Regions from separate parts of the Kitasatospora sp. NPDC036993 genome, predicted to be linked through region 1. Evidence: riboswitches for the same ligand, from Rfam matches in the RefSeq annotation. Region 1 holds a riboswitch; the other holds the start of a gene.

The links. Region 1 has a riboswitch for thiamine pyrophosphate ahead of thiO (glycine oxidase ThiO). Riboswitches for the same ligand answer to the same signal wherever they lie in the genome.
Region 2: it holds a riboswitch for thiamine pyrophosphate, as region 1 does, so the genes downstream of both, ACZ7C5_RS00540 (purine-cytosine permease family protein) here and thiO (glycine oxidase ThiO) in region 1, are expected to answer to the same signal.

What each region holds. Positions count from the first base shown of each region.
Region 1 is NZ_JBVJRP010000011.1:216,327-227,063, reverse strand. It holds gene ACZ7C5_RS24595 (class II 3-deoxy-7-phosphoheptulonate synthase) at 1-978, shown strand, start outside; gene ACZ7C5_RS24590 ((2Fe-2S)-binding protein) at 1,140-1,421, shown strand; gene bfr (bacterioferritin) at 1,466-1,945, opposite strand; gene ACZ7C5_RS24580 (molybdopterin-dependent oxidoreductase) at 2,223-2,852, shown strand; gene pknB (Stk1 family PASTA domain-containing Ser/Thr kinase) at 2,887-4,665, opposite strand; gene ACZ7C5_RS24570 (thiazole synthase) at 4,768-5,565, opposite strand; gene thiS (sulfur carrier protein ThiS) at 5,570-5,839, opposite strand; gene thiO (glycine oxidase ThiO) at 5,836-7,020, opposite strand; TPP riboswitch at 7,015-7,127, opposite strand; gene ACZ7C5_RS24555 (NAD(P)/FAD-dependent oxidoreductase) at 7,247-8,455, shown strand; gene ACZ7C5_RS24550 (Rv2175c family DNA-binding protein) at 8,498-8,863, shown strand; gene thiE (thiamine phosphate synthase) at 8,863-9,516, shown strand; gene ACZ7C5_RS24540 (polyprenyl synthetase family protein) at 9,590-10,720, opposite strand.
Region 2 is NZ_JBVJRP010000001.1:110,797-121,533, forward strand. It holds gene ACZ7C5_RS00535 (S1C family serine protease) at 1-1,220, opposite strand, end outside; TPP riboswitch at 1,429-1,573, shown strand; gene ACZ7C5_RS00540 (purine-cytosine permease family protein) at 1,566-2,999, shown strand; gene ACZ7C5_RS00545 (glycerophosphodiester phosphodiesterase) at 3,160-3,984, shown strand; gene ACZ7C5_RS00550 (ATP-binding protein) at 4,256-4,840, shown strand; gene ACZ7C5_RS00555 (DUF5926 family protein) at 4,910-5,893, shown strand; gene ACZ7C5_RS00560 (bifunctional DNA primase/polymerase) at 6,109-6,744, opposite strand; gene ACZ7C5_RS00565 (PP2C family protein-serine/threonine phosphatase) at 7,362-8,828, shown strand; gene ACZ7C5_RS00570 (aminopeptidase P family protein) at 9,009-10,508, shown strand.

The DNA.
Region 1 (10,737 bases):
ACCGAGACCCGCGACGGCGTGACCCTGCCGGTCTACCGCGGCGACTCGGTGAACGGCTTCGAGTTCACCCCCGAGTCCCGCATCCCGGACCCGGAGCGCCTGAAGCGGATGTACAACGCGTCCGCCGCGACGCTCAACCTGGTGCGCGCCTTCACCACCGGTGGGTACGCGGACCTGCGCCAGGTGCACGCCTGGAACCAGGACTTCGTCCGCAACTCGCCGGCCGGCCAGCGCTACGAGCAGCTCGCCCGGGAGATCGACAACGCCCTGGCGTTCATGAGCGCCTGCGGCGTGGAGCCGGAGGAGTTCAAGGCGGTCGAGTTCTTCTCCTCGCACGAGGCGCTGGTCCTCGACTACGAGACCGCGCTGACCCGCGTGGACTCGCGCACCGGCGAGCTGTACGACGTCTCCGGCCACATGGTGTGGATCGGTGAGCGCACCCGGCAGCTGGACCACGCGCACATCGAGTTCGCCTCGAAGATCCGCAACCCGATCGGCGTCAAGCTCGGCCCGACCACCTCGGTGGACGACGCGCTCGCCCTGATCGAGAAGCTGGACCCGGAGCGCGAGCCCGGCCGCCTGACCTTCATCACCCGGATGGGCGCGGGCAAGGTCCGCGAGCACCTGCCCGCCCTGGTGGAGAAGGTCACCGCCTCCGGCGCCAAGCCGGTGTGGATCTGCGACCCGATGCACGGCAACACCTTCGAGGCGTCCAGCGGGCACAAGACCCGCCGCTTCGACGACGTCCTGGACGAGGTCAAGGGCTTCTTCGAGGTGCACCGCGCGCTCGGCACCCACCCGGGCGGCATCCACGTGGAGCTGACCGGCGACGACGTCACCGAGTGCGTCGGCGGCGGCGACGAGGTCCTGGTGGACGACCTGCACCAGCGCTACGAGACGGCCTGCGACCCGCGCCTCAACCGCAGCCAGTCGCTGGACCTGGCGTTCCTGGTGGCGGAGATGTACCGCGGCCAGTAGGCCCGGTGCCCGTCGGATGTGACGAAGGCCCCTCCGGATTCGGTGTCCCCGAGCCCGGAGGGGCTTTTTCGTACCCGTTTCGCCAGGTAAGGTAAGCCTCAGTGAACTAAGGCAAGCCTTAGTCAAGATCCACTCCGCTTCACCCACCGGGAGAGACCGCGATGTACGTGTGCATGTGCCATGCGGTCACCGAGGACCAGGTGAAGAAGGCGATCGACGCCGGTGCCGACTCCCCGCGCCGGATAGCGAAGGGCTGCAAGGCCGGCACCGACTGCGGGTCCTGCGTGCGCCGGATCCAGGCGCTGCTCGGCGAGCACGGCGCCCGGCCCTGCCCGACCGCCCGGCTGGCCGCGAAGCTCGGCCTCGCCGACCCGCAGGCCCCGGCGGCACCGGCCCCGGCGGCCGCCCCGGTGGTCCCGCTGCGGGCGGCCCGGGCGGCCTGACCGGTCCCCGGCCTCAGGGTTTCCGGGGCCTCGGGGCTCCGGCCTCAGGACTCCGGCTGCTCGATGAGCTGGGCGAGGTAGAGCGCCTCGCCGAGCTTCTCCAGTAGCTCCAGCTGGGTGTCGAGGTAGTCGATGTGGTGCTCCTCGTCGGCCAGGATGTCCTCGAAGATGTTCGCCGAGGTGACGTCGTTCTTGGCCCGCATCACCACGATCCCGCGCTTGAGCCGGTCGATCGCCTCGACCTCGACCTGGCGGTCCGCCTCGAACATCTCCTTGACGGTCTGGCCGATCCGGACGTGGAACAGCCGCTGGTAGTTGGGCAGCCCGTCCAGGAACAGGATCCGGTCGGTGAGCGTCTCGGCGTGCTTCATCTCGTCGAAGGACTCGTGCCGGGTGTACTTGGCGAGCTTCGTCCAGCCGAAGTTCTCCTGCATCTTGGCGTGCAGGAAGTACTGGTTGATCGCGGTCAGCTCGGCGGTGAGCTGCTCGTTGAGGAATTCGATGACCTCGGGATCGCCCTGCATGGTGGTGCCTCCTGCACTCGTCCTGCCGTGGGTCCTGCTCTGGTTCCTGCGTCGGTTCCCGTCTCGGTCCTGCTGCTTCGTCCTGCGCTGCGCATCCTGGCATCGCTTCGGGTGGAAATTCCAGTAAGTTCACACTCACTAGGACATGTGTCGGAATATCCGATTCATGACGAAACGTGCTGGTGGGCCGTCGACTGCTGGTCCGTACGGGCGGGGGCGCGAACCCTCGCAAAGGGGCGCGCACCGGGGCGAGTCCGCCGTCTGTCACCATGGATCCATGGGTCAGCCGAAACACGAACCGCCTCCGCCGTCTGACCCGAGGCTCCCCCCGGGGCAGCGCGCACAGCGCGGCTGGCCCGCTCTGCACTACGGCCCGGTGCCCCGCTTCAAGCCGCTGACCTGGGACCTCCAGGTGTTCGGCGCGACCGCCTCGGCGGAGAAGCACAGCTGGGACTTCGAGGCCTTCAGCGCCCTCCCGCGCACCACGGTCGTCGCCGACCTGCACTGCGTGACCAAGTTCTCCGTGCTCGGCAACACCTGGACGGGCGTGTCGGCCGCCGCCGTGCTCGACCTGGTGCCCCCGGCGCCGGGCGTCACCCACGTCATGGTCTGGGCCGAGTACGGCTACAGCGCCAACCTCCGGCTGGCCGACTTCGCGGACCCCCACACCCTGCTCGCCACCCACCGCGACGGCGAGGCGCTCACCGCCGAACACGGCTTCCCGGTCCGGCTGGTGGTGCCGCGGCTGTACGCCTGGAAGGGCCCCAAGTGGGTGCGCGCGGTGGAGTACATGCGGGCCGACCGGCGCGGCTTCTGGGAGGAACGCGGCTACCACAACCTCGCCGACCCCTGGCGGGAGCAGCGCTACTCCTACCAGGAGGAGCCGGGCGACGGGCCGCTGCGCTGACCCCGACCGGGGGCCGGCGGTGCTGGACCGGCGGCTAGAAGAGCGAGAACTTGACCGTCACCGGGCTGCGCTGCGGCCGCCGCTCGCCCGCCGCCGGGCTCTGGCCGGACGCGGTGACCGCGCCGAACACGTCCCAGCCGCTGGTCTGCATGGTGAAGCCGGCCGCCTGGAGCGCCTTCTGCGCCTCGTCCTTGGTCATCCCGGTGACGTTCGGGACCGCCACCATGCCCTTGCTGACCACCAGCGAGACCGCGGTGTTCTCCTGTAGCAGCTGCCCGGCCGCGGGTGAACTGCTGATCACCGAGCCCTCGGGCACGGTGTCGTCGTAGGCCTCCGTCACGTTGCCCCTGGCCAGCTGGGCGCCGGTCAGCGCCGTGGCGGCGTCGGCGGCGCTCCTGCCGGTGAGGTCGGGCACCGCGATCCGCTTGGGGCCCTTGGAGACAGTGACGGTGACGCTGTCGCTCTTGCGGGTGCGCGCGCCCACCCCGGGGTCGGTGGAGATCACCTGCCCGGACGGGACGGACTCGCTGAACACCTCGACGAACTTCCCGTGCAGGCCCTGCCCGTCCAGGACCCGCTGGGCCTCGGCCCGGTCCCTGCCGAGCACGCCGGGCACCGAGCCGTACAGCCCCTCGGAGATCCCGTAGGTGGCGCCGCCGATCGCCAGCACCAGGGCGGTCAGCGCGGCCGTCCAGATCAGCGGCTTGCGGGGGAGCCGGCGCAGCAGGCCGGGCCGGCGCCGGCGCACCGGGGCGGGCTCGTCGTACGGGCGCGGCTCGGCGAGCAGCTCGTCCATCAGCTCCGGCGGCATGTCCAGCACGCTGGTGCGTTCCTGCGGCGGGGCGTCGGCGGGCCACGGCAGCGGCTCGATCACCGAGGTCGGCTCGCTGGTCGGGTAGCGCGGGCTGGGCCGGGTGGAGGCCGGCGGCTCGGCGTCCAGCTCGGCCGGGGTGAGGGTGCGGCGGACCCGCTGGAGGGCGGCGAGCAGCTCGACCGCGTCGTACGGGCGGGCGTCGGCGGACCGGGCGCAGGCGCCGGCCACGATCGCGTCCAGCCCGGGGCCGACGGCGGGGGCGACCAGCGAGGGGGCGGGGACGTTCTCGTGCAGGTGCTTGTACATGACCTGGACGGGGTTGTCGCCGGTGTGCGGGCGGCGGCCGGTGAGCATCTCGTACAGCAGGATGCCGGCCGCGTAGACGTCCACCCGCTGGTCGGTGGGGGCGTCCGGGAGGATCTGCTCGGGGGCCAGGTAGGAGACCGTGCCCAGGACCGTGCCGCCGGTGGCTGTGCTGGTCGAGGTGGGCGCGCCGTCGGCGGTGCCGAGCACCCGGACCAGGCCGAAGTCGGCGACCTTGACCAGGCCGCCCTCGGTGATCAGCACGTTCTCCGGCTTGACGTCGCGGTGGACCAGCCCGGCCCGGTGGGCGGAGCCGAGGGCGGCGAGCACCGGCTCCAGCACGTCCAGCGCGGCCCGGACGGACAGCGCGCCGCGGTCGCGCAGCAGGTCGCGCAGGGTGCGGCCGGGCACGTACTCCATGGCGAGGAAGACGTGGCCGCCGTCCGCGCCCTGGTCGAAGACGTTGACCACGTTGGGGTGGGTGAGCTTGGCGACCGCCTTGGCCTCGCGGATGAAGCGGGCGGTGAAGCCCTCGTCCCCGGCCAGCGAGGGGTGCATCACCTTGAGCGCGACCACCCGGTCCAGCCGGGTGTCGGTGCCCCGGTAGACGGTGGACATCCCGCCGGTCGCGATGCGCTGCTCGACCCGGTACCGGTTGTCGAGCAGGCTACCGATCAGGGGGTCGTGCAGTGCCATGTCCACCCGGTGAGTCTAGTGCCGCCGCGCCCGGCCGGGCCCGGAGGACACCGCCCGCCGGCCCGGCTGTGCCCGGCTTGTGACACGGTCCCACCGGCGCGTTCAGAACGCCGGGTGCTCCCGGGTGTCCAGATCGGCCCGGCCGGCCATCGCGGAGGAGGCCTCGGCGTGGAAGCGGCGCGGGATGCGGCCGGCCCGGCGGGCGAGCCGGCCCGCCTCGGCGGCGTGCCGCATCGCCTCGGCCATCAGCACCGGGTCCTGAGCCCTGGTCACCGCGGAGGCCAGCATCACCGCGGAGCAGCCCAGTTCCATCGCCAGCGCCACGTCGGAGGCGGTGCCGGCGCCGGCGTCCAGGATCACCGGGACGCCGGCGCCCTCCACGATCAGCTGGAAGTTGTGCGGGTTGCGGATGCCCAGGCCCGAACCGATCGGCGAGCCCAGCGGCATGATGGCCGCGCAGCCGACGTCCTCCAGCTTGCGGGCCAGCACCGGGTCGTCGTTGGTGTACGGCAGGACGGTGAAACCGTCGTCGACCAGAGTCTCGGCGGCGTCCAGCAGCTCGATCGGGTCGGGCAGCAGGGTGCGCTCGTCGGCGATCACCTCCAGCTTCACCCAGTCGGTGCCGAGCGCCTCGCGGGCCAGCCGGGCGGTCAGCACGGCCTCGCCGGCGGTGAAGCAGCCGGCCGTGTTGGGCAGCACCCGGATGCCGTTGCGGGTCAGCACGTCCAGGACGGAGCCCTGGGTGGTGGCGTCGACCCGGCGCATCGCGACGGTGGTCAGCTCGGTGCCGGAGGCGAGCAGCGCGCGCTCCATGACCTCCAGGCTGGGCGCGCCGCCGGTGCCCATGATCAGCCGGGAGGAGAAGGACGTCCCGGCGATGGTCAGAAGGTCGTCGGCCATTGGTTCAGCCTCCCTGTACGGCGGTGAGGATCTCGATCCGGTCGCCGGGGCTCAGTGCCGTCGCGGACCACGAACTGCGCGGCACCACGGCCTCGTTGAGTGCGGCGGCGACGCCGGTGTTGGCGGCGCTGACGGTGGCCACCAGCTCGGCGAGGGTGGTCGTGGCGGGTGTCCTGCGGGGCTCGCCGTTGACGGTCAGGGCGATCTCGTGCGGTGCGGTCCCGTGCGGTGCGGTGCCGTGCGAGGCGGTCTCGGGGGGTGCGGTCTCGGTCATGCGGAGGCCTTCGTCGTGGAGCGGTCGGGGGAGAAGCGCAGCGGCGTGAACGGCCGGGCCAGATCGGGGACTTCACCGGTGGCCAGGTGCTCGGAGACCAGGTCCGCGGTCACCGGGGTGAGCAGCACGCCGTTGCGGTAGTGGCCGGTGGCGGCGACCAGGCCGGGCAGGGCGGTCGGGCCCAGTAGCGGGGCGTTGTCCGGCGAGCCGGGGCGCAGGCCCGCGGAGGTCTCCACGAGCGGGAGTTCGGTGATCCCGGGGATCAACTCGTGGGCATCCCGCAGGAGTTCGTACACCCCGCCGGCGGTGACCGTGGTGTCGTAGCCCTGCTCCTCGGTGGTCGCGCCGACCACCAGCTCGCCGTTCTCGCGCGGGACGACGTACAGGTGCTGCCCGCGGACGACCGCGCGGACGTTGCGGGAGAGGAACGGCCGGTAGGACTCGGGAACGCGCAGCCGGAGGATCTGGCCCTTCACCGGACGGATCGCGGGCAGCACGTCCTGCGGCAGGCCGGGCAGCCGGTGGCTGTGCGGGCCGGCGGCGAGGACGACCTGCCCGGCGGTCACCGTCCCGCCGGTGCTCAGCCGGGCGCCCACCGCGCGGCCGCCCCCGACCAGCAGCTCGACCGCCTCGGCCCGGTGGAGCAGGACGCCCGCGCGCTCGCAGGCGGCGGACAGGGCGGTGAGCAGCCGGCGGGGGTCGACCTGGTGGTCGTCGGCGACGTGCAGGCCGCCGCGCACGCCGGGGGCGAGCATCGGTTCGAGCCTGCGGGCCTCCCGGCCGGTCAGCCAGGTCGAGTCCAGGCCGAGCCGCTGGTGGAAGGCGTGCAGTTCGCGCAGCTCCGCGCGGTCGTCGGAGTCCTGGGCGACGGCGATCGTGCCGCAGCGGCGGTAGCCGGTGTCCAGGCCGCCGCTCGCCTCCGTCAGTTCGGCGGCGAACGCCGCGTACCGCTCGTTCGAGGCCATCCCGAGGCGCAGCAGCGGCTCCTCGCCGTACTGGAGCTCGGTGACCGGGGCGAGCATCCCGGCCGCGACCCCGGCGGCGCCGTGGCCGGGATCGGGGTCGACCACGACCACGTTCCGCACGCCGCGCTGCGCGGCCCGCCAGGCGACGGCGAGGCCGATGATGCCCCCGCCGATCACCAGGACGTCCGTGCGGGCGCCCGGTAGCAAGCGTGACAAGGCAGCTCTTCTCCCTTCGCCGGTATGACCCGGATCAGGTTCGGACGGTCGCAGGCCGTGTCAGCCCGCCTCTCAGCCCGGTGCGCCGGGCTCCCGTGTGGTGCTCCCACCATAACGCCGGGGGTCGGCCCGGCCGAAGGCCCGTACGCAGGGCGGACGGCGGAGGGGCCGCGGGCCCGTACGGGGGACGGGACGGCCCGCGGCCGCCGTCCGGCCGCTGGGTACAGTGACGGGCGTGGCAGAGCTGAGCGCAACGGATCAGGTGGTCGTCGTCGGAGCCGGGCTGGCCGGGGCGCAGTGCGCCCTCAAGCTGCGGCAGGGCGGGTGGCGGGGACGGATCGCGCTGGTCGGCGAGGAGCCGCACGCGCCGTACGACCGGCCGCCGCTCTCCAAGGACGTGCTGCTCGGCAAGACCGACTCCACCGCCCTGGACATCGACTACGACGGGCTCGGCATCGAGCTGCTCACCGGCCGCCGCGCCACCGGCCTCACCCCCGGCGTGCTGCACACCGACGCCGGCGACCTCCCGTACGGCTCGCTGGTGATCGCCACCGGCGCCGTCCCGCGCGCCCTGCCCGGAGCCGAGCGGGCGCACCTGCTGCACACCCTGGACGACGCCCTGGCGCTGCGCGCGCTGCTGCGCCCCGGGCTGCGGCTGGTGCTGGTCGGCGCGGGCTGGATCGGCGCCGAGGTGTCCACCGCGGCCCGGGCGGCGGGCTGCGAGGTGACCGTGGCCGAGGCCGGTCCGGCGCCGCTGCCCGGCGCGCTGCCGGCGGAGATCGGCTCGGCGATGGCCGCCTGGTACGCCGAGGCGGGCGTGGACCTGCGCTGCGGGGTGGGCGTGGCCGCCGTCGAGCCCGGCGCGGTGCTGCTGGCGGACGGCTCGCACCTGCCCGCCGACGAGGTGGTGGTCGGCATCGGCGCCCGGCCCGCGACCGGCTGGCTGGCCGGCACGGGGGTCGAGCTGGACGCGGCCGGCGCCGTCGTGGTGGACGGGCGGCTGCGCACCTCGCTGCCCGGGGTCTTCGCGGCCGGCGACTGCGTCAGCTACCCCTCGGCCCGGGCCGGCGCCCGGCTGGCCGTCCAGCACTGGGACCACGCCCTGCAGTCCGGCGAGGCGGTGGCCGCCGCCGTCCTGGGCGCGGACGCGCCGGCCTACGACCCGGTGCCGTACTTCTGGTCCGAGCAGTTCGGGCGGATGGTCCAGTACGCCGGCCGGCACGCCGAGGGCGACGAGCCGCTCCGGCGCGGCAGTCCGCAGGACGCCGGCTGGTCGGTGCTCTGGCTGCGCGACGGGGTGCCGAGCGCGCTGCTGACCGTGGACCGGCCGCGCGACCTCACCCAGGGGCGGAAGCTGATCGAGCGCGGCACCGCGCTGGACCCGGCCCGCGCGGCCGACCCGGCGGTGCCGCTGAAGGCGGCCGTCGCGGGGTAGCGCCTGGTGCGCGGTGGGCCGTGGAGGTGGCAGTCTGGTGGCGTGAGTGAGATCGAAAGCAAGATTGAAGCCCTGGTCACCGACTGGATGTACCTGCCCGACATCTCGGAGCAGTGGGGGGTCCGGGTCACCGAGGTACGTGACCTGGTCAAGAACGGCGGCCTGATCGCCGTACGGCGCGGGCCGAACAAGTCGCTGCAGGTCCCGGCGGCGTTCATCGACGGCCCGGGCCTGGTCAAGCACCTGTCCGGCACCCTGACCGTCCTGCGGGACTGCGGGTACGACGACGTGGAGATCCTGGAGTGGCTCTTCACCGAGGACCCGTCGCTGCCCGGCAGCCCGATCCAGGCGCTGCGGGAGAACCGTGGCACCGAGGTGAAGCGCCGCGCCCAGGCGATGCTGATCTGATGGCGGCGGACACGCCGCGCACCCGGCTGGCCGACGCCCGGCTCTACCTGTGCACCGACGCCCGTCGGGAGCAGGGCGACCTCGCCGACTTCCTGGACGAGGCGCTGGCCGGCGGGGTGGACATCGTCCAGCTGCGCGACAAGGGCCTGGAGGCCAGGCAGGAGCTGGAGGTCCTGGAGGTCCTCGCCGACGCCTGCCGCCGGCACGGCAGGCTGCTGGCCGTCAACGACCGCGCCGATGTCGCCCACGCGGCCCGGCCGGACGTGCTGCACCTCGGGCAGGACGACCTGCCGGTGCCGGCCGCCCGGGCGATCCTCGGCGAGGACGTGCTGATCGGGCGTTCCTGCCACGCCGAGTCCGAGGTGGACGCGGCGATCGACGAGCCCGGGGTGGACTACTTCTGCACCGGTCCGGTCTGGCCGACCCCGACCAAGCCGGGCCGCCCGGCGCCGGGCCTCGGCCTGGTCTCGTACGCGGCGAAGCGGACCACCGACCGGCCGTGGTTCGCGATCGGCGGGATCGACCTCGGCAACCTGGACGAGGTGCTGGCCGCCGGGGCCCGCCGGATCGTCGTGGTCCGGGCCATCACGGCCGCGGCGGACCCGCGGGCGGCCGCCGCCGAACTGTCCGGCCGGGTGCGCGCCGCGCTCTGACCACCCGGGTTCTGACCACCCGGGTTCTGACCCACCCGGGCCGTACGGCGGGCCCGGAGGCCGCCGCCGTCCGTCAGTACTTGCGGACGGTGGCGGCCTCGGCCAGTGCCAGCAGCACCGTGCGGGCCCGCTCGTCGGCGAGCGGCGCCGCCTCCAGCGCGGCCAGCGACTGCCGCATCAGCTCCTCGATCCGGCGTTCCACCAGCTCGGGGGCGCCGCTGCGGGCGATCAGCCCGCGCAGCCCGGTGACCTCCTCGGCCGCGAGGTCCGGCGCGCCGAGCCGCCCGTCCAGGTGCCGGGCGTCCGCGGCCGACAGGCCCCGCATCGCGTGCGCGACCAGCAGGGTGCGCTTGCCCTCGCGCAGGTCGTCACCGGCCGGCTTGCCGGTGACGGCCGGATCCCCGAAGACGCCGAGCAGGTCGTCGCGCAGCTGGAAGGCCTCGCCCAGCGGCAGCCCGAACGCCCCGTACGCCTCGACCAGCCCGGGACCGGCGCCGGCCAGCAGCGCGCCCACCTGGAGCGGCCGCTCGATGGTGTACTTCGCGGACTTGTAGTGCAGCACGGTCTGCGCCCGCTCCAGCGCGCCCTCGTCCGTCGAGTCGCCGGCCACCGGCTCCAGCACGTCCAGGTACTGGCCGAGCATGACCTCGGTGCGCATCAGGTCGAACACCGGCTTCGCGGCCAGCGCCGCGGCCGGGTCCAGGCCCGAGCGCAGGAACAGCTCGTCGGACCAGATCAGCAGCAGGTCGCCGAGCAGCACCGCGGCGGAGGTGCCGTACTGCTCGCGGTCGCCGCGCCAGCCGCTGTCGCGGTGCAGCGCCTCGAAGCGGCGGTGGATCGAGGGCAGGCCGCGGCGGGTGTCGCTGCGGTCCATCAGGTCGTCGTGCACCAGGGCGCTCGCCTGGAGCAGCTCCAGGGCGGCGGCCGCGTTGGCGATGCCCTCGCCGGTGGCGCCCCCGGCCGGGCCGCCGGCGCCGCGCCAGCCCCAGTAGCAGAAGGCCGGGCGCAGCCGCTTGCCGCCGTCCAGCAGGAAGTCGCGCAGCGCGTCGGCGGCGGGGACCAGCTGGGGCGAGATCTTGCCGAGCAGCACGGACTGGCCGTCGATGAAGGCGGCGAGCGCGGCGTTGACGCGGGTGCGGACGTCCTCCACGTCAATGGGATTGGCCGCGCTGGGGTTGGCCGGCCGGGTGCTGGACGAGGTCACGATGGGGCTCCGCTGGT
Region 2 (10,737 bases), on a different contig from region 1:
TCCTTGGCGCTGATGATGCCGCTGGTGACGGTGGACTCCAGGCCGTACGGCGCACCGATCGCGACGGTGGCGTCGCCGACGTTGACCTTGTCGGAGTCGGCCAGCGGCAGCGGGGTCAGCTTGCTCTTGGGCGGGTTGTCGATCTTGATCACGGCGACGTCGTAGCCCTCGGCGTGACCCAGCACCGAGGCGTTGTAGGAGCTGCCGTCGGCGAACTTGACGGTCAGTTTGCCGCCGCTGAGGGTCGGCGCGACCACGTGGTTGTTGGTGAGGATGTGACCCTCGGTGTCGAAGACGAAGCCGGTGCCGGTGCCCGACTCGCCGTTGCCCTGCGCCTTGATGGTGACGACGCTGGGCAGCGCCTTCTGCGCGATGGCGGCGATCGAGCCGGGGGCCGGCTCGTTCTTCTGGGTGTCGCTGGCCTGGACGGTGGTGCTGCGGTGGTCGTCCGCGGCGGTGTTGCGGTCGGCGCGGTCGGCGACGCTCACGCCGAGCGCGCCGCCGGCCACACCGGCGACCAGGGCGACGGCCGCGATCAGGCCGACCAGACGGCTGCCCTTCTTGCGCGGACCGCCGGGGCCGCCCGGAGCACCGGGGTAGCCGAGCGGACCCGCCGGCGCGCCGGGGTAGCCCGCGCCGCCGGCGGTGGAGTCGTGGGTCGGGCCCCAGCCGCCGAGCGGCTGGCCGGCACCGAAGGGGTGGTGGCCGTGCGCGGCGGGACCGCCGGGAGCGACCGGGGCCGCACCGTACCCCTCGTGCGCGGCGGCGCCGTACCCCTCGTGCGCACCGGCGGCGGGGACGCCGTGGGTCGGGGTGGCGTACGGGTTGGCGGCCGGCGGCAGGGCCGGTGCCGCGGGCGCGACGGGGGCCGCCGGGGCCTGCGGGGCGGGCGGCAGCACCGGCGGCGGCGCGTCGATGTAGCCGGTGGCCGGGTCGACGGCCGGTTCCTCGGCGGCGGGCGCCACGGGGGCCTCCGGCGCGGGGACCTTGGTGAAGGCGACGGTGGGCTTGTGCCCGCCCTCCACCGGTACGGCGTCGACGGGCGCGGCCTCGACGGGCGCGACGGCCTCCGCGGCCTCCGGCTCGGGCACCCGCCGGAAGGCCATCGTCGGGTTGTGCCCGCCCTGAGCGGGGCCTTCGGAAACGGCCTCGGCCGCCCCCTGGCCGGCGGGCTGCTCCCCCTGCGGCCCGGTGGGCCCAACCTCGCGCTCAGTGCTCACGGACGACCTCCATAGCTGACAGAACCAAGGACCATAGTTTTTCGCACAGTCGATTCGATTGCCGTAAGGACCCCTCTGAAGAACTCATAAGAATCCTTAGCCGGTGCCGACGGCCGGGGCTCCCCTCCCCCGCCGGACGTCCCGCGATGCGGACCCCACGTCCTTCGGCCTTGGGCGTTCGCCCCCGTCCCGGTTAGCCTGTCGCTCCAAACTGACACGCGGGAGCTTGGACCCACCAGGCTGAGAGTGCGCATGTCGACCGTACGCCACCGGAGTGACGGACGTTCGAGGGGGCGCTGACCGCCGGAACCTGTCCGGGTAATGCCGGCGTAGGGAGTATCGGCCATGCCGCCTGCTTCGCCATCCTCTTCTTCGGGCGCACCCGCGTCCAAGGGTTTCCCCGATCCCGCGTCCGAGGGTCTCCCCGGTCCGGCGGCCGCCGCCGTCCTGGAGCGCCCCGCGCAGCACGTCGAGGCACCGCTGGTCCTGGACACCGAGCCGCCGCGCACGCTGCGCTTCCGGGACCACTTCGCGCTCTGGATGAACCTGGGCGTCAGCCTGATCGGCTTCACCACCGCCGCCACCGTGCTCGGCGCCCCCGGCAGCGAGCTGTCGCTGGCCGCCGCGGTGACGGCGATCGTGGTCGGTACGGCGGTCGGCACCGCGATGCTCGGCGTGGCCGCGCTGATCGGCGCCCGCACCGGCGCCCCCGCGATGGCGAACCTGCGCGGGCTGTTCGGCACCCGGCTGTCGTACCTGCCGACGGTGCTGAACATCGTGCAGTGCGTCGGCTGGGGCGTGTTCGAGCTGCTGACCATCTCGGCGGGCGCGCAGACCGTCGCGCACACCACCGGCTACCGCTGGCTGTTCGTCCTGCTCGCGGGCGCGCTGACCACCGCGCTGACGATCTGGCCGCTGGGCTCGATCGCGGTGCTGCGCCGCTTCGTGGCCGGGGCGGTCGCGGTGGCGATGGTGTACCTCACCGTCCAGCTGGGCCGCCAGGGCGTGCCGGACCCGGGCGCCGGCAACTGGCACGGCTTCCTGGGCGCCACCGACGCGATGATCGCGATGTCGGTCTCCTTCGTCCCGCTGGCCGCCGACTACACCCGGCACTCGCGCACCCCGCGCTCGGCGTTCTGGGGCAGCTTCTCCGGCTACACCATCGCCCAGGTCTGGTGCTACGTGCTCGGCCTGATGGCGCTGCTCCAGTCGGACGGCGACCCGAACCGGATCTTCGACTCCTTCCTCGGGGTCTGGGCCGGCTGGCTGTTCCTGCTGGTGCTGGTGCTGCGCGAGACGGACCAGTCCTTCGCCAACGTGTACTCGACCGCGATGTCGGTGCAGAACCTGCTGCCGAGGGCGGACCGCCGGGTGCTCTCCGGCGCGATCGGCGTGCTGACCACCGTGCTGGCGCTGCGGATCGACCAGTTCACCGACACCTACAGCAACTTCCTCGGCCTGATCGGCTCGGTGTTCGTTCCGCTGCTGGCCGTGCTGGCGGTGGACTACTTCTTCGGCGCCGGACGCCACGGCTGGAACCTCTCCGCCGACGCGCCGTCCCGCTGGCTGATGCTGCTGCCGTGGACGCTGGGCTTCGCGGTCTACCAGCTCATCGCGCCGACCGGGGTGGCCGACTGGTGGACGGACTTCTGGACCTCCGCCCGGGAGGCACTGCACTTCACCCCGCAGGAGTGGACCTCGGCCTCGCTGTTCGCCTTCCTGGTGCCGGCCCTGGCCACCTGGGCGCTCACCCCGCTCACCCGCCGCGCCGCGCGCTGACGCCGGGGGCTGCCACCGGCGGCGCTCACCGGGGTCTGCCGGGCCCCCCGGGAGCGGCCACGACCGCCGGGGCCGGCAGCGCCACCACCGCCCGAAGACGGCCCCACAGGTTGGGGCCGTCTTGGTCTGCGCGTCACTTCCGCCGCCTATCGTTGGCCCTGTGACCAGCCCAGACCTGTCCTCGACGGCGGCGCGCACCGTGCCGCCCGTCCAGGTGATCGCCCACCGCGGTTCCTCCCACGCGCTGCCCGAGCACACCCTCGCGGCCTACCGGCGCGCGCTCGACGAAGGCGCGGACGCGCTGGAGTGCGACGTCCGGGTCACCGCCGACGGCGCGCTGGTCTGCGTGCACGACCGCCGGATCGGCCGGGTCTCCAACGGCCGGGGCACCGTTTCGGCCATGACCCTCGCCGAGCTGGAGGCGTACGACTTCGGCGCCTGGAAGACCGGCCGCCCCAGCACCGACCCCGAGCTGCGCGGGGTGCTGCGGCTGGAGCGCCTGCTGGAGCTGGTGGTGGAGTGCGGCCGCCCGGTGGACCTGGCGATCGAGACCAAGCACCCGGTGCGCTTCCGCGGCCGGGTGGAGGCCGAGCTGCTGCGGACGCTGGAGCGGTTCAAGATCGGCGCGACCCCGGAGGGCGACCGCCCGTCCGCCCGGATCATGAGCTTCTCCTCGGTCGCGCTGAACCGGGTGGCCGCCACCGCGCCCGGGTTCCGGCGGGTCTTCCTGTTCGAGCGGACGCTGCCGCTGCTCGGCCGGCTGCGCGCGGACTCGCCGCTGCCGGGCGGGGCCCGGATCGCCGGCCCCGGCATCGAGCTGGTCCGGGCCCGCCCGCAGCTGGTGACCCGGCTGCGCGAACTCGGGCACGAGGTGCACGTGTGGACGGTGGACGAGCCGGCCGACGTCGAGCTCTGCCTGGAGCTGGGGGTGTCCGCGATCATCACCAACCGGCCCGCGGAGGTGCTGGCGCAGCTCGGCCGGTGAGCGGGCGCAGGCACCGTACCCACGGCCGTACCCGGCATCACGCCCGGCGCCACACCGCAGCAGACTGATCGCTCTGGTCAGCAGTCAAACCTTCCTCGCACGAAATTGCCGGAATTCTTGCGCGCGAGCGACAGAGGGTGAGCACGGAATGACCTGATGTCCACCTTCGGTCGCTTCGCTCGAAATGGGCTCGCGGGATCGTCCGGTGCTCGTTTCCGACGCATTACCAAGGGGCATCTCTCCCTCGGCATACGCTGAAGGAGGTCCGGGGGTGGCGTTGATGGTGGCGCGTGAAGTGCCGACTTCATCGACCATGGCAGTGCCGCACGGCCCAGCGAGTGTCGGGGTCGCACGGCGCCGACTGCGTCGAGATCTGGGTGACCGGCAGATACCGGAACCGGTCATCGATGATGCTGTTCTGATCCTTTCCGAGCTGTTGAGCAATGCCTGTCGGTACGCCCGTCCGCTCGGCCCGCTGCCGGCCCTGGGCCGCAGCGCCAAGGCCGAGGTGCTCGGGCAGGTGCTGGTCGGCGTCCCGTCCGGGGCGCACGCCGCACCGGGCGGCCGGGAGCCCGCCGAGGGCCCGGCCGAGCCGGCCGGCGGGGTGCTGGTCCGCTGGCAGATCCACGCCGACGGAGTGCTCACCCTGGAGGTCACCGACGGCGGGGCGGCCACCCGGCCGCTGCCCGCGAGCCCGTCGCTGACCTCGCGCGGCGGCCGGGGCCTGAGCATCGTCGACCAGCTGGCCGGCGACTGGGGCGTGCGCGACGCGCCCGGCGAGGTCACGGTCTGGGCGGCGCTGCCCGCCAGAGCCCGGCACGCCCGGCGCACCGGAGGCGATGCCCGTAGCGCGTGAGCCGGGCCCGGGGAATGTGTCGTTAGGCTTCCCGGAACACAGGACCACCGTTCCCGGGAGAGCCGCACCATGGGCAAGAAGGCCGCCAAGAAGGCGCCGCAGCGCCAGTCCACCACCGCCGTCACGGGCGAGATCCCCGTGGTCGGGGCCCGGGAGGACTGCCCCTGCGGCTCGGGCCGCCGGTACAAGGCGTGTCACGGCCGGGAGGCCTCCCACGCGGTGCAGGAGCTGGTGCAGCGCCCGTTCGAGGGCCTGCCCGGCGAGGCCGACTGGGTGGCGCTGCGCGAGCTGGTGCCCGCCGCCACGGTGCCGCTGAAGCTGGCCGCCGGGGTGGCCGAGGGCGCGAGCGGCGACGTCCCGTCGGTGACGCTGGCCACCGTGCTGCCGCTGGCCTGGCCGGCCCTGCGCCGCCAGGACGGCTCGGTGCTGCTCGGCCTCCAGACCCAGTCCGCCTCCGGCGACCTCAGCCGCGACCTCGCGGACGCCCTGGAGCTGGCCCTGGCCACCGAGCCCGGCAGCCCGGTGCCGGCCCGCCGGACCGTCCCCGGCGGCCGCCGCCTCCAGGACCTGCTGGACACCACCGCCGGGTTCGAGCCCGTGGTGCACACCGGATTCGAGTTCTGGCTGGAGGACGCCGAGTCCGCCACCGGTGAGGTCGCCGCCTCCCTGGAGCGCGCCAACGCCTCGGCCATCCCGACCGAGAAGCTCGCCGGCGTCGACGCCGCCTACTGGTGCGGCACCCCGGACAAGAACCACCTGCGCTGGGTGATGACCGTGCCGGAGGAGCAGCTGCTGGACGCGCTGGCCCGGCTGAACGCGGCCGGCGAGGCCTCGCTCGGCCAGGACACCCGCCTGGTCGGCTCCTTCCGCGCGCACGGCCTGACCGTCCCGGTGTGGGACCTCCCGCTCACGATGACCGCCGCCGACTGCGAGAAGCCGGCCGCCGAGTTCGCCGAGCGGCTCGTCGCCGTACTCGCCGACGGAACCCCGCTGACCGCCGAGGAGCGGCGCTCCCGCGCGAACCTGGTGAACCGTCAGGTCACCCTGAACTAAAGCGCGCAGGATCCGCGTGATACGCGTCACATTGTCGCGCTGAACGCGCAATTTCCGGGCGTGGAGGGCGTCTTGGAAATTGGCGCGGGCGCGGATCCTTGTTACTGTCTAAAGAGTCCGGCCGCTGGTGCATCCCCCGTCGCCAGCGGCCGGATCTTTTGTTTTCCGTAACACCCCGGTGGACGGCCCCGATGCAGACCCGGTTCCGGTGATCCTCAGTAGGCCGAACGTCCGTGGTTCAACCGGACCGTCGCCTCCACCAACTCCCCCAGCAGCGGCCCGACCTGCGGCAGCCAGACCCCGCCGCCGGCGCCCGGCCGCGGGGCCAGCACCCAGCGCACCGGCCCGGCCGCGCCGCCGGGCGGCAGCGACAGGAAGCCGCCGGGCCCGTGGTAGCGCAACGACCCGGGTACCCAGGGGAGTTGGGCGAGCATCTCACCGAGCACGTCCAGTGAGTACGGGGCCACCAGCAGTGCGTAGCGGCCCGGCATCGCCAGCACGGGACCGAGCGGCAGCCGCAGCGCGCCCAGGTAGACCAGCGCCCGCGCACCGGCCGCCGCGGGCAGGCTGACCGCCGAGACCGTGGGGCCGGTGGCGACGATCACCGGTGCGTCCGGGCTCTTCCGCTCCCACCACCAGCGCACCATCCGGGCGTCCGTGGTGGCGGCCAGCAGCGAGGGGTCGTGCGGGTGGGCGCCGGGGACGGTGCAGTCCGGGTCGCCGCAGGAGCAGCAGCCCTCGCGCAGCACGGCGCCCGGCACCACGGGCCAGCGGTGGTCGACGGCGGCCGTCAGGGCCGCGGTCAGCCGGGCGGCGCGTTTCTCCGACCGGTCCTTCGGGTTCTCACGCATGGCGCTCGTTCCTTTCCCTGACCGCTCGCTTCGCTCCGCCCCGTCGGCGTCCGTCGGGATCCTCCGCGCGGGCCCGCCGCGGCGCGGGCCCCGGGCGGCGCGGGGCGGGGCGGGGCGGCTGGGCGGACGGCGCGGCTACGACGTGGAACAGGTGTGGAGCACGACATGAAGGGCCGCGCACCGGCACAGCCCTTGGAACGAGAATCCCGTACGCGACCGGATGGACGCCGCCCGGGCGCGCTTGGTTCCACCGTACGAGTGAGAGAGTTCCGGCCGGCCCGGCTCGCGGGCGGCACGGACATACGATCCGGACGGCCGCCCGGGCCGTCCTCCCCGTTCTGCCCGCTCGCGGTCCGCTCCATGCCTCCGGGCCCGTGCGGCGCGCGCACGACCCCCTCGCGCCCCCGGCCGGGTCACGCTGGACGCGGAACCGGGCACCGGCCTCGTCCTGGATCTGGACATGCCCCGAATGGCCTGTGTAGAAGTGGTGGCATTGCTGTCGATCAATGACGAGTAGTAGCGAATCGAGGCGAAACACGCCCTTTGGCCGTGCTCGCTCCACATCGGCCTATCTGGGGGTCTCGCATGGCACGTAGCACCGCGTCAGGAGTGGCGGCATGAACGAGTCCCACCCGTCGACGGCCCTCCCCTCGACGACGACCGCCGAACCGGGCGAGCCCGGCTGCGCAGGCGGGCTCACCGTCCTCGATCCGCCGGGACGGACCGGCCCCGCCGACGCCCAGGACGGCACGACGGACGACGGCTCGGCGGGCGACCGCACGGCGCAGTCCGCCGCGGTGCAGGACCGTTTGGCCGGACGTCTGTCCGATATCACCAGCCTGCACGAGCACACCGAGCGGCTCGCCAGGACCCGCGGTCTGGCCGCCACCCTGGACACCGTCCTCGCCTCCGGCGCGGCCCTGCTCGGCGCCCGCCGCGGCATGCTGGTCACCAGGCTGCCCGGCGGCGGCCCCGGCCAGCCGGTCGGCCACGGCCTCGACCGCGCCAGCCTCGGCGCCCTGGAGACCGTCCCGACCGAGCAGAGTCTGCTGGCCCGGCTGCTGCGCGAACGGGACCGGCCCGCCCAGCTGCACTCCCGCGACCTCGCCGAGGACCCGGCCATCGGCGCCCGGCTGCGCGAACTCGCCGTCCACCTCGGCTTCGGCGGCGCCTTCGGCCTGCCGCTCGCCACCCCAGAGGACGGCCCGCTGGCCGCCGCCCTCTGGTTCTACGACGAGCCCGCCGAGCCGACCGAGTGCCAGCGCGAACTCGCCCGCCACTACTGCGAGATCGCCTCCCCGCTGCTCGCCAAGCAACTGGAGGCGGACCGGATCTCGCGCACCACCGAGGCGCTGCGCCGCGGCCTGCTGCCGGACCGGCTCCCCCAGGCGGCCGGGCTGCGGCTGGCCGCCCGGATCGTCCCGGCCGGGCTGGACCGCTCCAGCGGCAGCGACTGGTACGACGCGATCCCGCTGCCGGACGGCACCATCGGCCTCACCGTCGGCTCCGTCTCCGGCGACGGCCCCGGCGCGGGCCCCGGCTCCGCCCCCGGCGCGGCCGCCGCGATGGGCCGGATCAGGGCCGCGCTACGGGCGTACGCGGTGCTGGAGGGCGAGGACCCGGTCTCCGTCCTGGGCGACCTGGAGCTGCTGCTCAAGACCACCGAGCCGACCCGCACCGCCACCGCCGTCTACGCCTGGGTGGAGCCCGAGGAGCGCCGGATCACCCTGGCCGGCGCCGGGCACTGCCCGCCGGTCCTGGTCGGCCGGCACGGCGCCGAGTTCGTGGAGACCTCGCTCTCCGCCCCGCTCGGCATGCTGACCTGCTGGGAGGCCCCCGGGGTGGACTTCACCGCCGAGCGCGGCGACACCCTGCTGCTCTACACGGAGGGGCTGGCCCGTCGCTGCGGCCCGACCCTGCACGCCGGGCAGGCCAACCTGCGCCGGGCCGCCGCCGACGCCCCGCGCGACGTGCGGATCGACCCGGACCGGCTCTGCGCCCACCTGCTGGCCGTCTGCCCGGCCCCGGAGGCCGTCGGCGCGGACACCGACGACCTGATGCTGCTGGCGGCCCGCTTCGACTGAGCCCGGGCCGGGCTCCGGCCGGCCGGAGCCCGCTCCGGGGCGTCCCGCGGGCCGCTCCGACCGGGCCCGAACAGACGAGCGGCCGGGCGTCCGTACCATGGACGCACGGCCGCCCGCGCGTGTCGCGATCCGACACCTCCCCCGAGGGGCGGCGGTACCACCCCCAAGGAGGCGTTGCACGTGACCGAGGACCGTACCCCCGCGGTGGCCGAGAACCCCGAGGCCGAGGGCGGCGAGGAGGCCGAGCAGCCCAAGGGCCGCAAGAACGGCCTCTACGGCGAGATCTCCGACGCGCTGGCCGACTCGATGAAGTCCGGCTGGGCCGACACCGAGCTGCACGGCCTCGCCCCGGTCGCCCAGGCCCCGTACGCGGTCGAGCGCCGCGCCAAGCTGTCCGCCGCCTTCCCCGGCGAGCGTCTGGTCGTCCCGGCCGGCAACCTGCGGGTGCGCTCCAACGACTGCGACTACGCCTTCCGCGCCGCCAGCGAGTACGTCCACCTCACCGGTGACCAGACCGAGGACGCGGTGCTGGTCGGCGAGCCGACGGGCGCGGCCGGCCACGAGTTCACGCTCTACCTGCTGCCCCGCTCGAACCGCGAGGACGGCGAGTTCTGGCTGGACGGCAACGGCGAGCTGTGGGTCGGCCGCCGGCACAGCCTGAGCGAGCAGGAGCAGCTGCTCGGCCTGCCCGCCCGCGACGTCCGCAAGGCCGCCGAGGAGCTGGCCGCGAAGGCCGCGGACTCCGCCGTGCCGACCCGGATCGTCCGCGGCTACGACGCCGGCCTGGAGGACGCGCTCGCCGACGCCCTGGACGCCGACCGGGACGCCGGGCTCAAGGAGTTCCTGAGCGGCCTGCGGCTGGTCAAGGACGAGTGGGAGATCGGCGAGCTGCGCGCCGCCTGCGACGCCACCGTCAAGGGCTTCACCGACGTGGTCCGCGAGCTGGGCCAGGCCGTCAGCACCTCGGAGCGCTGGATCGAGGGCACCTTCTGGCGCCGCGCCCGGGTCGAGGGCAACGACGTCGGCTACGGCACCATCGCCGCGGCCGGCCCGCACGCCACCACCCTGCACTGGGTGCGCAACGACGGCGACGTGCGTCCCGGCGAGCTGCTGCTGCTGGACGCGGGCGTGGAGACCCACACCCTCTACACCGCCGACGTCACCCGCAGCCTGCCGATCAACGGCCGGTTCACCGAGCTCCAGCGCACGATCTACGACGCGGTGTACGAGGCCCAGGAGGCCGGCATCGCCGCGGTGAAGCCCGGCGCCCGGTTCCGCGACTTCCACGAGGCCTCGCAGCGCGTCCTCGCCGAGCGGCTGCTCGCCTGGGGCCTGCTGGACGCCTCGGTGTACGACGTCGAGAAGGTCCTGGAGCTCGGCCTCCAGCGCCGCTGGACCCTACACGGCACCGGCCACATGCTCGGCCTGGACGTCCACGACTGCGCCCACTCGCGCCGCGAGGAGCACGTCGACGCGCTGCTGGTGCCCGGCATGGTGCTGACCGTCGAGCCCGGCCTGTACTTCCAGCAGGACGACCTGACCGTGCCGGAGGAGTACCGCGGCATCGGCGTCCGGATCGAGGACGACATCCTGGTCACCGCCGACGGCAACGAGAACCTCTCGGCCGGCCTGCCCCGCCGCTCCGAGGACGTCGAGGCCTGGATGGCCTCGCTCGCCTGAGCCCCGGCAGCTGACAACGGGCGCCTGACAACCGGCAGCCGGCAACCGGCACCCGGCCGCCGGCAGCCGAGAGGGCCCGGCCTCCCGAGCAGTGGGAGGCCGGGCCCTCGGTCATCGGCGCCGGTCCGCCGCCACGTCCGTCCCACCGTGGGGTCGCGGCCGGCAGCCGGGTCCGGGATGTTCTCCGCGGCCTTCCCCGGAACGCCGAAAGGCGCCGCGACCGGGGAGA